3 regions of the Halioglobus sp. D3-4 genome follow, and region 3 is predicted to be linked to each of the others. Evidence: predicted binding sites of a transcription regulator. Region 3 holds the regulator's gene; each other region holds the start of a gene.
The links. Region 3 encodes sigma-54, which starts transcription at its own class of promoters, with help from an activator protein. Its sites were predicted from a motif close to TGGCACANNNNTTGCNNT; they were not measured.
Positions count from the first base shown of each region.

Region 1: AC0L6S_RS09855 (PEP-CTERM sorting domain-containing protein) is a predicted target of sigma-54. The motif match lies at 1,327-1,344, and genes of this name have one in related genera.
Region 2: AC0L6S_RS10615 (PEP-CTERM sorting domain-containing protein) is a predicted target of sigma-54. The motif match lies at 1,054-1,071, and genes of this name have one in related genera.

Region 1 is NZ_CM147907.1:2,285,638-2,290,627, reverse strand. Features, by position in the region: gene AC0L6S_RS09860 (hypothetical protein) at 1-471, shown strand, start outside; gene AC0L6S_RS09855 (PEP-CTERM sorting domain-containing protein) at 666-1,262, opposite strand; gene AC0L6S_RS09850 (GNAT family N-acetyltransferase) at 1,510-2,097, opposite strand; gene AC0L6S_RS09845 (alpha/beta hydrolase) at 2,219-3,148, opposite strand; gene AC0L6S_RS09840 (hypothetical protein) at 3,338-3,541, shown strand; gene AC0L6S_RS09835 (NAD(P)H-dependent flavin oxidoreductase) at 3,568-4,692, opposite strand.
Region 2 is NZ_CM147907.1:2,472,592-2,477,581, forward strand. Features, by position in the region: gene AC0L6S_RS10615 (PEP-CTERM sorting domain-containing protein) at 105-938, opposite strand; gene prsT (XrtA/PEP-CTERM system TPR-repeat protein PrsT) at 1,338-4,199, opposite strand; gene prsT (XrtA/PEP-CTERM system TPR-repeat protein PrsT) at 4,296-4,990, opposite strand, start outside.
Region 3 is NZ_CM147907.1:2,672,197-2,677,186, forward strand. Features, by position in the region: gene AC0L6S_RS11495 (KpsF/GutQ family sugar-phosphate isomerase) at 1-609, shown strand, start outside; gene lptA (lipopolysaccharide transport periplasmic protein LptA) at 729-1,298, shown strand; gene lptB (LPS export ABC transporter ATP-binding protein) at 1,276-2,001, shown strand; gene AC0L6S_RS11510 (RNA polymerase factor sigma-54) at 2,179-3,672, shown strand; gene hpf (ribosome hibernation-promoting factor, HPF/YfiA family) at 3,745-4,032, shown strand; gene ptsN (PTS IIA-like nitrogen regulatory protein PtsN) at 4,043-4,501, shown strand; gene rapZ (RNase adapter RapZ) at 4,517-4,990, shown strand, end outside.

The sequences.
Region 1 (4,990 bases), 390 kb from region 3:
GACCGAACCGAAGATATGACCCAGAACGATATCTGGGCATTTCTTCACGACGACGCCCAACAGTGGTATTTCCATTCCCATATGGCGCACGATCAGGCCTATGTCTTTGATACTCTGGGAGAACCGCACGGTTCCTTCATTCTTCCCGGGGAGGAGGTCGCCGAACACTACTATCGGCAATTGCAGTTATTGCGTGAAAAACTGGCGGTGGGGGAACCTGCTGCGCGTCCCTTCAATGCCGCGCTCGACTTGTCCGCTGTGGCCACTGCACCGTTGCGGCAGGCGATTGAGTCTATGGCGGGGCTGGTCGCATCCGCGCCGGTGGATAAAATCGGTCAACCTGTGGTGGATGTCTGGCTGGCACGCGCCGCCGAGGCGATGGATAGTGTGGTGAGAAAGTCACTTGAAATGCGCGTCGTCGCGGTATTGCTGCCCAATATTTGGCCGTTTAATCGATCCACCAATTGCTGACGCGGCTATTCACCCTTCGCCCTGGCTGGCCGCTGGATACGCGTTGCTATGGGCCGAAGATTTTTGGCTAGCCGTAATTTCTTAGGGCAAGTTGTGGCGGATATTCGATGGCGGAAAACGCAGTTTTTTTGCGGGTATAGATACGAAAAATCCAGCCCGCAGAGCGGGCTGGATTTGGGAGAGAGGGCTTTTGACTACGCTTTGGCGCGTCGAGTCCAGCCGAGGCCTGCCAGTCCAAGGCCGATCAGCGCCAGAGTGGCGGGAACCGGAGTTTCGGAAGGGCGTTCCAGTGCAACAATCGAGGAAGACCAGCTGCCTGATTGGTTGCCTGTACACGCGCCGCCAGAACCTTGACACGAACCATTGGCCGTGAAGTTACCCAGGAAGGCTGTGGGATCGAAACCGGCGCCAGTCACCGTACCGCTAATAGTGAACGTTTTGGAGTCGGTGCAGAGTCCGCCGTTACAAGCGATTGGGCTGCTGACAATGTTTGAGACGCCGTCCAGCGTGAAGCTGAAACCGCCAACGCTATAGATCACACCACCCGGGGCAAGCGTGTCGATATCCGTGGTAGCTGTTACGCCCGCAGTACCGCCGAAGTCTCCAGTGGCGCCACTAGCGATAGTGGGGGCACCGATGTCAAAAGTCGTCAGATCGCTGACGATATTGCCAAGGGTATCCAGGCCATCAGAGAAAGAGATACTGCCGCTGATGAATGCCGCACTGGCGGGCGCCGACAAGCTGGCTGCCAATAGTGCCGCTGCTGATAATCCTGCAAATTTCGTTTTCAAGGTCGTTCTCCTCATAATATGTGTAATCTCATACACGAAACGGAAAACCTCCGTTTGCTAAGTAAAAGCAATCACCGTGCCAACAATAAAATACACAATAATATCAATAGCTTAATAATTTCTGTTTTAAGCTAAAACCCGCAAGTGTAAAAATACTTGACGCCTGGATGTGACTCGTTTCGGTGTGTCCTGGACAGCGAACTCAGGAAGAAGAGTAGTCCAGGCCCGCGAACTCCGCTAGTTGTGCCTATGGGTTGATGGCCCTGGGTTCCCGCCACATTAGCCATACCGGAGGCGCGGATGCCGCAAACTGTATCTTTCGTTGCACCTTGAACCCGTGGCCTTCATAGAATGCGAGGTTCTCCTCTTTGGAGTTTTCCAGATAGGCGGGCATGCCCTCGGTATCGCACTGCTTCAGAATATGGGCGATCAACGCTGAGCCAATGCCCTTGCCTTTATTGCCCGGTGTAACGCCGATCGCGAACAGGTAGTAGTGGGGGATTTCGGGGTGGTACTTTTCGGTTTTTGCGCCACTGCGCAGCATGCGGTAGACGCCGGTTAGACCACCGAGTTTCAATATTTTACGCACACTGGAGAGTTTAACCGGCCACTTCAATGCCTGGTCTGGCCCCAGCCAGACGGCTGCACCGCGTCCCTGTGGGTCCAGGTAACTGAGTTGGTGGGGAAAGAATACAGGAAGCGTTATCTCGAAGAACGGCAGCACGGTCGCTGGGTGGTTGCAAGTCCAGTTGATAACCGGGTCATCTGCGAAGGCCTCCGCGATGATGCGCGTGGCCTCCTCGGAATTGGTGGTGTCTACAGGGGTGAAAGTCATAATAGTAAGAAGGGCTTCCTGACACTAGCGCATACCGACAACAATTTAGCATAAATGCAGCAACGGTGTGGTGTTTGTATTGCCGCCAAATTGCTCGCAGGGACTAGCTCCGGGAGGAGGCTTACGGTGAATTCGCGTCAATGAACGCCAGTATCTGCGCGGTGGTTTCATCCGGATAAAACAGAAAGGCGGAAACGTGTGTACCCCAACGATGCTTCCAGGCGAGGTCGGGGTGCTGCGGATCGATGGCGGGCGCCACCCACAGGGTGACATGCGGATTGCGTTCGGCCAACTCGCGACTTAAGTGTGCGCGGGTCACCGGATCGTCGGGGTCCTGGATCGCCAGTATAGGTATATCCAGCTCTGCGGCCCGCTCCAGTGCCTGGTCCTCCGCGGTGGGCAGGCCATAAAACTGTGTGGCCGACCAGGCCGATGCGGCGAAGAGTACCGGTGGCAGTCCAGTTGCGACATATGCGCCCTGTTTGAACGTGTCTGCAGTGTCCAGCAGGCTGTCGAGCAGGATGAGCCCATCGAGTTGCGCGCCGTGGGACGCTGCCTGTATCAGCGTTGCGCCACCCATCGATATTCCCATTGCAAATAACGGTAGCTTCGGGCTTTTCTTACTGGCCCACTCGATAACGGCTTGGGCATCGTATCTCTCTGTGCGGCCGAATTGCAGCCCATGGACATCATCGCCCGACTCGCCGTGGTTGCGCAGGTCGACGACTGCCACAGAGATACTCCGGTCCACCATCGCGCGGTAGAACGCCAGCGAACCGAAATAATTGCTGGTCCGATTGGAGCCGCCACCATGAATGAATACCAGCGTTGCCGCGGCATTGTCTGCCGGCATCCACCACCCCGCCAGTTGCAGGTCACTATCCTGCGGGGTGACGATAAAGTCCTCAAATGCGAGACCCACTTCTGCAGGTGTGGTTGTCACCGGGCTGCGCTGGGTGTTGTATATGGCTTCCACCGGAATCGCTACCAACACGACGTAGGCCAGTGCGATACACAACAGGGTAGCGATCGACCACAAAATTTTGTTCACAGTGAAGGCCCGCAGAAGCTTGCAAAAACGCATGGTAACCATATGGCGCAGAGGCAAACAAGCGCCCGTCAAATGCGAGCAGCTCGGTATTGGTGTTCCAGCGATTGTTTGATCGCTGCAGAATGTTGTGGTTTCGGGGGAGAGTCTGCCCTATATGGACACGGATGAACTAGCCAGACAGGAGGGCGTATGAGCGGGCGCGGTGAAAAGCGTAGTGCCGGCGTGAGCAACCGCAGGGCGGGCAGCGAATGCCGCGCGCTCCGCAAAGCGAACGAGGCGGACGGCCACCGAGGTGCTCCGCCCACCATTGAAATCAGCGACGAGGACTATCGCACACTGCATTTACCCTGCGATACGCTGGAGGAAAGCGGCAGGCTTGACTCCGGGCGATAGCGCCTGCTGAGCCACCTATGCAACTGTTATTCCCCGGGCGTGATTGCGTTGACGTGATCCAGGGCTTCGCTGTACTCACTCAGCAGCCGGAACATGATATCGCGACAGGATTCGACAGTGTTGATTTGGCCGACCACCTGACCGACAGGGTTAAACGCCACTTTCTGGCAATCACCGCTGCCCGCGTAGCGGTGTGTGCGTCGCACGGCATCGAAAGTGAGATAGCCTTGCAGGGGCATGGGAAGCGTATCGGGCGTATCGTCCCTCTCCCAGGCCTCGGTCCACTCATTCTTCAGCATGCGTGCCGTTTTGCCGGTAAAGGACCGGGAGCGCACGGTGTCTTCGGAGGTGGCTGCCATGTAGGATTCGCGCTGTGCGGGTTCGGCATTGGCCTCTTCGGAGTTCAGCCACATCGAGCCCAGCCAGACACCGGCGACGCCCATACTCATCGCGGCCAGTATCTGGCGGCCATTGCCGATGCCGCCGGCGGCGAGCACCGGCAGCGGTGCAACCGCGTCGACCATCTGGGGCCACAGAATCATCGAGGTGACCTCCCCGGCGTGGCCGCCGCCCTCGGAACCTTGGCAGACCACAAAATCCAGCCCCGCATTTTTGTGGTTGATACCGTGCTTAAGTCGTCCAGCCAGAGCGCCGATCAGGCGGCCTGAATCATGCACTTGTTTGATGATATCGTCGGGCGGTGTACCCAGCGCATTGACGATCATGCGGCATTTGGGGCGCGTGAGTGCCTCATCCACCAGCAGTTGCGCCTGCACGGCAGAGAAGCTGAGGCTGACTTCATCATCCTTGTCCGGCCACTCCGGTACGCCAGCATCAGACAGTAGTTTATCGACAAAATCGCGGTGCTGCTGGGGAATCGCATCCTGCAGCATCGCGACCAGTTCTTCCGGGGTGGTTTTATCCATCCCTTCATATTTCTGAGGAATGGCGGTATCCACGCCATAGATGTGATCGCCGATATGGGCATCGATCCAATCGAGTTCCTCTTTCAGTTTGGCCGGGGAAAACCCCACAGCGCCGAGGACGCCGATCCCCCCGGCCTTGCTCACCGCCACGACGACGTCGCGGCAGTGGGTGAAAGCGAAAATGGGTGCTTCGATACCCAGTTGTTTACAGAATTCAGTTTGCATATATCCCTCGCTTGTCCGCGTTACCCGAAAAGGTCTTATCGACTGTGCGCACGGTAGCCCAAGCATGGTGATATAAGAATGATGTAAGAGGCCGGGAAAACTAGCCGAATTTAATGGTACCCAGTAGTGCCACGCTGCGGTTCCCTTCATACAGTAGGGCTCAAATGTCAAACTTACTGCGGCGTATACGGTGCACCGTGATTGAGATCTTGCGACGAATTGTGAAAAATGGGGTAAGTCGCTAGCGTTATTTTTGCCGAAAACTGGTATAAATGCCGAACTGGAAATCATGGGCTCA
Region 2 (4,990 bases), 200 kb from region 3:
GTAAGAACCTCTGCGACTGCCCTCTCGCGAGGCAAGCGAATGTACCCGGTGGGCTACATGAAAAGCCCCCTTCTACGGGGGCTCTAATGGCGTTCCTGAACTGGTCAGCTACACTTGCGGCGCGACCAACCTAAACCCGCGAGGCCGAGGCCGATCAGGGCGAGAGTGGCTGGAACCGGAACCTCCAGGCTGGCGTTATCAAAGGCCAGCGTATCCAGGGTATTGACGGGAAACCAGGCGTAACGATTCCCCCCGACAACAGTGCCTGTCAGGTCAGCAGGATTACCCAAGGTCCAGGAGTGTACTAGCGAGCCACCGAACGCGAGTATGCTGAGGTCCACATTCAATACCCCGGCGTTGTCATAGAAGTGATGCTCAAACGTGTACCAACCCGTGGTATCGATCGCGATAGGGTCTCTGGCAGGGTTTTTGGGAATGTCGATGCCGCTATCCGCATTATTACTGGCACTTATGATGAAGCGGTCGGTTCCCGCGCCTGGCCCGTCGATATCCGAGCTGTCATAGAACCCGGCATTGAAGATAAAGTCTCGAAGATGGTTGCCCGAGGTGTTGTTGATCCCCGAGGAATAATCAAAGCGCGAATCATCTGCCACTCCGCCATCGACGTCCAGGTAGATATCGAGTGACGTGGTGTACTCCTGAAAAACGTTAGGGGGTGGGTTGCCGAAATTGGAACCACCCCAGTTGCCGGCAGAACCGATACTGCTCGACTCGGCATGATAGCTGCCGGAGGCCGAGGTGATGCCATTGGTACCGGACGCGACACGGGTCGCGTCATAGGTCCCACCATAAACATCCCAGCCCGACAGGTCGGTCTCGAAGCCATTGGAATACAGTTCCGCGGCAGTCGCGGATGTGGCAAGGGTAAGAGGGAGTATGCAGGCGCAGGCGGCACCCAATAACTGAAGTTTCTTCATGGTGAATCGATCTCCTTATCGCGTAATATCCATCCGGACGCTGTGAACACAAACGACCGCTGCTGTTTTCCATAAAGCTGGATTACATAACCGCAACCCAGCCGCAGGTCTAGATTAAGCAATAAAGATGCCAAGCGAAAAAAAATAGCGTGACTTCAACTATTTGGGGAACTTGCCGAATGAGAACGGCGTGCAGCTTGTCCCGAATTCGGCCTTCACTGTAAAAAATGTGGACACAATACGATGCCACAACCCGAGAAAACTGCCGATCGGCGCCTTCATCACAAAAATTGCAATAGCTATCAACCGGTTAGGGTGGGGGCCACCTGTAAGAAATACGAACAGCGGATAAACTGCGTCGCGAAAACTGTCTGCCTGACACCGGCCAATGGAGCCGCTCTATGGTCTACTCTGCAGGCGCTCGATCAGAGTCGAGCCACCCGGTAGTTCCGCCAGCCCAATGCCCGCATCAAACAGGGGCTGCAGCACCAACCTGGCTTCGTCCTCCAGGTCGCTATCGGTGAGAGCAAGTGCGAGATGAACGCGGAAGCTGACATTCTCGGGCGCACGAGCCACGGCTTCCCGCAGCAGTTGAGTGCCTCGCTCTGTCAGCCCCGTCTCCAGGAGTAACCAGCCATACAAATGCTGGGCATATACGTCATTCGGGGCCAGTTCGTACGCCTCCTGGGCTGTCTTCAGGTCACGCCTGTCATCCATCGCGTGATAGCTACCTGCCAGTCTCACCAGTACGGGTATATTGCCGGGCTCGCGGCTTGCCACAATTTCATACTGTTCCACCGCTCGCTCAGTGAGCCCCGCACGCATAGACTCGTCGGCCCAGGCCAATCGCGCCACGTTGTCATCAGGGTTGTCCGCCAGCCAGTCTGTCATTGCCCGCTCGGCCGCTGCAGTGTCGCCGGCACGCGCCAGCGCAGCATAATAACGCGCTAGCGTGATCGAACTCTTTTCGCTGCGGTACGCCTGACCCAGGACAGCTGATGCCTGTTGGTAATCTTCGCTATCCATCAGAACTTGCCCTTTTACGAGATAGCCCAGGCTGATTTGGGGGTGGCTCTGAATCAGGCGTTCAGCCAACGCTAATGCCGCCTCAGGGTTACCACGCTGACGCTCTATCATCGAAAGCTTGACCAGTGCGCGTGGACTGTCCGCGTCGATCTCCAATAATCGCTGCAGCGCTGTGTAGGCTGCTGCAGTGTGGCCACCGGATTCATAGGCATCGACTATTCGCCATTTGATCATCAAATTATCGGGATTTTCCCGCTCCAACCGATCAAACATCGCGAGGCTATCATCTGTATTGCCGACCTGCAGATTCGCATTCGCCAGCATATACTGGGCAACAGGATGGCCTGGAATCAATTTATCTATCTCCCGGCTAACCTCCAGAGCCCTGTCGCTGTCACCCCGTTCCATGTAGAGGTCGGCCAGGATCAGGCGTGGCTGCAACGCAGCTTTTCGAGCGGCGCGGATCTTTTCGAGCCGGGCAATCGCTCCGCGGAAGTCGCCGTTGGCAATCGCTTCTTTTGCCTGCCACAATTGCGCCGTTATATTGTCTCCATCCCGTGCCAACAGCGCCTCGATACGCTGCGTCGCCAACGCTTCGCTGCCGTTGTTCATCTCTGTCCGCGCCAGTGAGAGATCAGCAAGGCTGAATCCCGGGTCGAGCTCCAGCGCACGTTGATAAGATTGCGCTGCGGCGAGACTGTCACCGGATACATCGAGTACCGAGGCATGGAGATACTGTATCTGTACATCATCAGGCCACTTGGCCATCAGCGCAGCACTGTGAGCCAACGCCTTGTCGAAGTCTCCAGACAGCAGGTACGCGATCCCCAGCATTGTTTGTGTTTCTACTTTTTCAGGTGCATGCGCCGCCAACAGTTCCAGTTTTGAGACAGCTTCCCCGGTGGCACCGCTATTGAGGTTATCAAGCGCAACACGTGTCGCCGAAGTCACCGAGCCGAGTTTAAAGAATAGCGACTGATACGCTTTCGCACGTGCGGTATCACCCATCGCCGCATGGGCATCTGCCAGAATTGCTGCTATTTCCGGGTCACGGCGTGATTGTTCGACCAGCGGCTCCAGCAACTCTACCGCATACTTGGGTGACCCTCTTTCGTTCACAATGGCTGCGAGCTGTCTGCGGCCCAATACACTGTCCGGCTCTAGCCGATGAAACAGGTTGAGGTATTCCAGCGCCAGATCCTGATTTCCCATCGCGTAATACACCTCGCCCATGAGCAGAATACTCATGGCGTGGTCGGGTTCGTAATCCAGCACGATCTGCAGTGCATCGAGTGCCTGTACATATTGTTGTGTCTGCTTGGCGTAGAGGGCGCGGACATAGGCGCTCATGGGATCTGAGGGAAATTTGCTGGCCAACAGGGCGGCTGGCGCGCGAGCATCTTCCAGGCGGTTGCCCGCAATCAGTGTTCTCACCAAGCCAGCGATGGCATAGACATTGTCTGGACCCAGTTCAACGGCACCTTCAAACGCGGTTCGCGCGTCATCCAGATTGCCCCGCGAAAGTTCCAGTTCTCCCCGCAGTATCCATGTTTCTGGCTGATCCAACCCACTGGCCAGAACGCGCTCAATGTCTGCATCGGGAAGCCCGGACAGATCGGACCCCAAGCCGGATTCCACAAGCCCTTTTTTGGCCTCGCTATTGTGAGGATTGAGTTGCAGAGCCTCCTGGAACGCCGCAACCGCATCATCCAGTTTACCAACACGTAGCAGCGACCAGCCACGCAGCACTTCCCATGCCGATGCGCTCATTTTTGAATCGACGTCCGACCACTCGTCGTAGAGTTTCAACACACCCTTGTAGTCACGTACCAGCAGTTTTGATCGAGCCAACGCCAGCACCATATCCGGGTTGCGGTATCCCAGGTCGTACGCTTCCTGCATATAGTCGGTAGCGTCGGCATTCTGGTTCATTTGCAGATAGGTATCCCCCATGATCCAGCGCAATTCGCCGTCACGGGGGTTATCCCTGATGACATGCTTTAACTCGGTGACCGTGGAGGCGTAGTTCTCCTGTGCCAGAAACTCCATCGCCCTCGCATGGTGATCCACTGGCTTCAAATAGTGCCATCCGACAATAGCGCCTATAACCACGCCCAACAGGACCAGCACCAGTAGTGTCAGTTTAAGGCCGGTATAACTGGGTGGCTCGGGCCAGTCACCAGACCCGTCGTCGATACCCCGATCCCCGCCGTGGATGTTGTTGTGTACACGCATAAAAAAATCGGAACCTGAAACGTCCTTGTCCTCAGCAATCAATGCACCGAACAGGTAGCCGGTATGCTACCGCTACGGTGTGGATTGGGATGAGGATTATTGTAGTGAAGCCAGTAACTCCTCCGCTTCCACACGGTGCTGGAAGACGGGACTATCCCCACCCAGCACCTTGTTGAGTATTACAATTGCAGCGCCCTTATTGCCTGAACGCGCCTCAATCTCTGCCTGGTGGTACAGCAGGTTGGGGTCGTCCGGTGACAGATCCAATGCACGCTGAATATGCCGCTGCGCCTCCCGGTGGTTTCCAGCCTGTGACTCTACGATAGCCACGGTGTCCAATATCTCGACTTTGTCCGGGGCCGCGGCCACAGCCAGCCGTGCGTATTTAAGCGATGCCACTGGATCCTTATCACGCAGATACCAGGCAAGGTTGTTGAGCGCTGCGGCGTTTTCCGGCTGCAGGCTGATAACCTCACGGTACTGATCGAGAGCATCCTCAGCACGACCTGCACTCGCTAATTGTGTCGCCAATGCCATGCGAGCAGCGACATCATCCGGGTTGTTGCTTACCCAGGTTTCTACAATCTGCCGGGACTCCTGTTTCTCGCCCGTCACGTACAAATAGCCCGCCAATTCAAGCATCGACTCCGTAGTAGGTGCAGCTTCCAGTATTTTGCGAAACAGCGCGGTAACCTGTTCTGAGTCTCCGTCGCGCTGCGCGGCAAGCGCATGCAAGCGCAACACATCCGGGGACTCGGGCGCCAGTTTCGACAGTCTTTCCATGTAGTTGT
Region 3 (4,990 bases):
AGCATGACAGGGAATCCGCAGTCCCCGCTGGGAAAATCCTCCGACGTTCATCTGGATACCGGCGTTGAAACCGAGGCCTGCCCACTGGATCTGGCACCGACATCCAGCACCACCACCGCGTTGGTGATGGGCGATGCACTGGCTATCGCGCTGCTGGAGGCACGCGGCTTTACCGCAGATGATTTCGCGTTCTCTCACCCGGGGGGAACACTGGGCAGGCAACTCCTGCTGAAGGTGCAGGACGTGATGAAAACCGGCGACGATATACCGATGGTGACAGAGGAAATCAAACTGTCCGAAGCCCTGCTGGAGATCAGCAACAAACGTATGGGCATGACAACTGTGGTCAATAAAGACGGTACACTCGCGGGCGTGTTCACCGACGGCGACCTGCGTCGCGCCCTCGATACGCGCACCGACATCAACGAGACTTCGATAGGGCAGCTGATGAGTAAGGGCGCAAAAACGATTGAGGCCGACATGCTCGCGGCCGCAGCGATGCACATCATGGAAGAAAACGAAATCAGCTCGCTGGTTGTTCTCAATCAGGACGGCACACTCACCGGTGTTCTCCACTTAAAAGACCTGCTCCATGCGGGCATTGCCTGACACGGAACTACCGCTTGATGACGCCGTCTAAAGATTGCGAGACAATCGCCCACCGGTCGCCGGGCCAAGCGGCACCCATCCCATCCAATTTCCACCACAACGCTTTGCGGAGTGCACCCATGTCAAGACGCTGTCCAAAAACGCATACCAAATCGACGCAGTTCTTTGCCGGTTTACTGCTGCTGGTGACAGGGCTCTTTGCGGCCCTCACTGAGGCATTGCCCGAGGATCGCGACAAACCCATGCGCATTACCGCGGACAAGGCCGAGCGCGACGACGTCAACGGCGTCACTATTTACCGGGGAAATGTCATCGCGATCCAGGGTAGCCTGAAACTGGAATCCGAGAAACTCACCATCTATCTGGACGATGGGCAGGCAAGCAAGATTGTTGCCGAGGGGGCACCGGCAAAAATGCAGCAGAGACCGGAAGTGGACAAAGAGATGGTCTATGCCAGAGCCCGCATCATCACCTACTACAGACCCGAAGAGCGAGTACACCTACAGACTGACGGCTATGTTGAGCAGGATGGCTCTATCGTCAACGGCGATTCAATTGACTATTTTATTGAGCAACAGCTGACCAAGGCGATATCGGATCCAAAACGCAAAGACGACAGAGTGGTCGTCGTGCTTCCTCCCAGTGAACTAAAGGACGAGGACGATAGTGGCGCAACTGAGAGCGAATAATCTGGCCAAGGCCTACCGCGGACGGGAAGTTATTCACGACGTTTCCATCGAGATAGACAGCGGCCAGATCGTCGGCTTGCTGGGCCCTAACGGCGCGGGTAAAACTACCTGTTTCTACATGATCATTGGAATCATTCCGGCTGACCGCGGTTTAATCACCGTTGACGGTGAGGATATTACCAGTCTCACTATGCACGAACGCGCGCGTCGCGGCGTCGGTTATCTGCCCCAGGAGGCGTCGATATTTCGCAAGCTGACTGTCGGCGACAATATCATGGCTATCCTTGAAACGCGCTCGGACCTAAATAAAAAGCAGCGTCTGGCCCGGCGTGACGAACTGCTGGAAGAGTTCCATGTCCAGCACCTGCGGGACAGCCTTGGCCAGGCGCTGTCGGGTGGCGAACGACGACGTATCGAAATAGCCAGGGCATTGGCCACTGAGCCGGATTTTATTATGCTGGACGAACCTTTCGCCGGTGTAGACCCAATCTCAGTCACCGATATCAAACAGATCATTCTACACTTACGCGATCGCGGTATCGGAGTGTTGATAACCGACCACAACGTGCGGGACACACTGGATATCTGTGAAAAGGCCTATATCGTGGGCGAAGGTCAAATTATCGCCTCTGGAACAACCGAAGATGTACTGGGCAACGAACATGTGCGCCAGGTATACCTTGGCGATCAGTTCCGTATGTAACCCCTTCCCGGCGCGGTCGCGCAGGCCATAGCCACGAGTTTTCGACCACCTCACAAAACCAAGCAATTTTCACGCCAAGCGGTTGCCACCCGTTGGCCACGGGGGCTACACTGGCTGTGTAAGTCCCAACGGCCGGGATGATACCCGCGTGAGATAAACAATGCTCCGAGTCTTGAAATGAAGCAGTCACTCCAGTTAAAGCTGGGTCAACAACTTACGATGACGCCGCAGCTGCAGCAGGCGATTCGATTGTTGCAGCTGTCCACACTGGACCTCCAGCAGGAGATCCAGCAGGCACTGGATAGCAACCCGCTTCTGGAGATGTCTGAGGATGACCCCTACACTTCAGGTGATGACGCACCGGACAATACCGATGACGCTTCGCGCAGCAAGAACGACAAAAACGATGACAGTACCGAGGAAGCGCCTGACTGGAGCTCGAAGGAGGTAGACGGGGAGTCCTCCCTGTCTGATGATCTGCCTGTTGATGTGCAGTGGGATGATCTGCTGCCTTCAGCATCGGCGCCAGCATCACAGGGTGATGAGAACAACGATCATGATTTCTCTGCACAGAACTCGGCCAGTGAATCACTCCGTGAGCAACTGCTGTGGCAGCTTGGGCTGACCCGACTCTCCGATACAGACCGCCTTATAGCGCTTTCGATCATTGACGCTACGGATGCCAACGGTCGCCTCCTGAGCAGCCCTGAAGAAATTTACGAGAGCCTGGCCGATGACCTCGAGATAGATTTTGACGAGCTCATCGCCGTACTGCACCGGCTCCAACAGTTTGAGCCCTCCGGGGTCTGCGCTCGCGACCTGCAGGAATGCCTGCTGATACAGCTAAACCAGTTACCACCCACCACGCCCTGGCTTGATCAGGCGAAACTGATTGTCAGCCGCTACCTGAACCAGTTGGCAAGCAGCGATTTCGGCCAGATTCTCAGGCGCGCGCGAATTAGCGAGGACGAACTCAAACAGATACTGACGCTGATTCAGTCACTGGACCCCAACCCGGGCTACACTGCGGTACCCGAGGAGGTCGAGTACGTTGTCCCCGATGTCTTTGTCACCAAGAAGAATGGTCGCTGGCTGGTAGAACTCAACCCCGATATCGCACCAAAATTACGCATCAATACCGGCTACGCCAGTTTGATCAAACGCGCCGATAACAGCGCCGACAACACCTATTTACGTGATAACCTGCAGGAGGCGCGCTGGTTTCTGAAGAGCCTGCACAGCCGCAACGAAACCCTGATGAAGGTTGCCAGTAAAATCGTCGATCACCAGCGAAATTTTCTCGAGTATGGTACCGAAGCCATGAAACCACTGGTATTGCACGAAATTGCCGAGGCCGTTGAAATGCATGAATCCACAATCTCGCGAGCCACCACAAACAAATATATGCACACACCCAGAGGTGTCTTCGAACTCAAGTATTTCTTCTCAAGTCATGTAGGGACCACCAGTGGCGGAGAGTGCTCGTCCACCGCCATCAGGGCGCTGATTAAAAAACTTGTGGCCGCCGAAAACCCGCGTAAGCCATTGAGCGACAACAAAATTGCAGCGCTTCTGAAAGAACAGGGCATTGAAATTGCCAGGCGCACCATAGCCAAATACCGTGACGCTCTTTTTATACCACCATCCAACGAACGCAAACGTCTGGTCTAGAATCAAACTATCAGCAACCGGCCTCGCCGGCATTAGGCACCAATAGTCTCAAACCTGTAACAGGAGCAACCTATGCAACTCACCATCACTGGTCACCACCTGGAAATCACCACTCCCCTGAAGGACTATGTCGAAAGCAAGCTCGAGCGATTGCAACGCCACTTCGACCATATAACCGCTACCGATGTCATTCTTACGGTGGAAAAAAAGGTGCAGCGTGCGGAGGCCACTGTCCATATCGCCGGTGGCGACTTGTTTGCACACTCTGAATCAGAGGATATGTACGCAGCGATAGATGCCCTTTCAGACAAATTGGACCGCCAGCTGATCAAACACAAACAGAAGCACCGGGGGCACTAGACACGCGACAATGAATGCTCTCAGTCAAATACTGACCCCGGCACGCACCGTGTGCTGCGCACCGGGGATCAGTAAAAAGCGGTTATTTGAAACCATCGCGACCGTCGTCTGCGACGATCAGACCGCCCTGCCTTATGATCAGGTCCTGGATCACCTTATCTCTCGCGAGAAGTTGGGAAGCACTGGTCTCGGCCAGGGTATAGCCATCCCGCATTGCCGGGTGGGTGACTGCACTGAACCACTGGGTGCACTGCTTACGCTGGAAGAACCGATACCGTTCGACGCTCCGGATGATCTACCTGTAGACTTGCTGTTTGTGCTCCTGGTGCCGGAGGAAGCCCAGCAACAGCATCTGGATATCCTCGCGACAGTGGCAGGCCTGCTCAGTCAGTCAGATTTCTGTGCTCGCTTACGCGCGGCGAGCAACGACCTTGCGCTCTACGAAATCGCGTGCAGTGATTCAACCTGACAAGGAGAGTTTTCAGTGCGATTAATCGTCATTAGTGGACGCTCGGGCTCGGGAAAAAGTACCGCCCTGCACCAGTTGGAGGACGAGGGGTTTTACTGCATCGATAACCTGCCCGTGTCGCTGCTGCCTGCACTGATGGAAAAGGTCAATGACAAGGAGTTTCAGCTATTTCAGGGCACTGCAGTCTGCATTGATGCGCGCAATGCCTGGAAGGATCTAAAGAATTTCCGTGACATCCTGGAGAAACTGCCATCCTCGGCAGAAGTGCAGGTTTTGTATCTGGACGCACAGGTAACGGCGCTGTTGCAGCGCTTTGGTGAGACGCGACGCCGTCACCCCCTCAGTACCGAATCGGTTTCATTGGCTGAGGCGATAGACCGGGAGCAGGAACTGCTGGAGCCCATCTCGCGAAGCGCCAATCTGGTGCTGGATACCAGCCAGATGACGGTCTACGAACTGCGCGATGCAATTAAGCAACAGTTGCTGGGC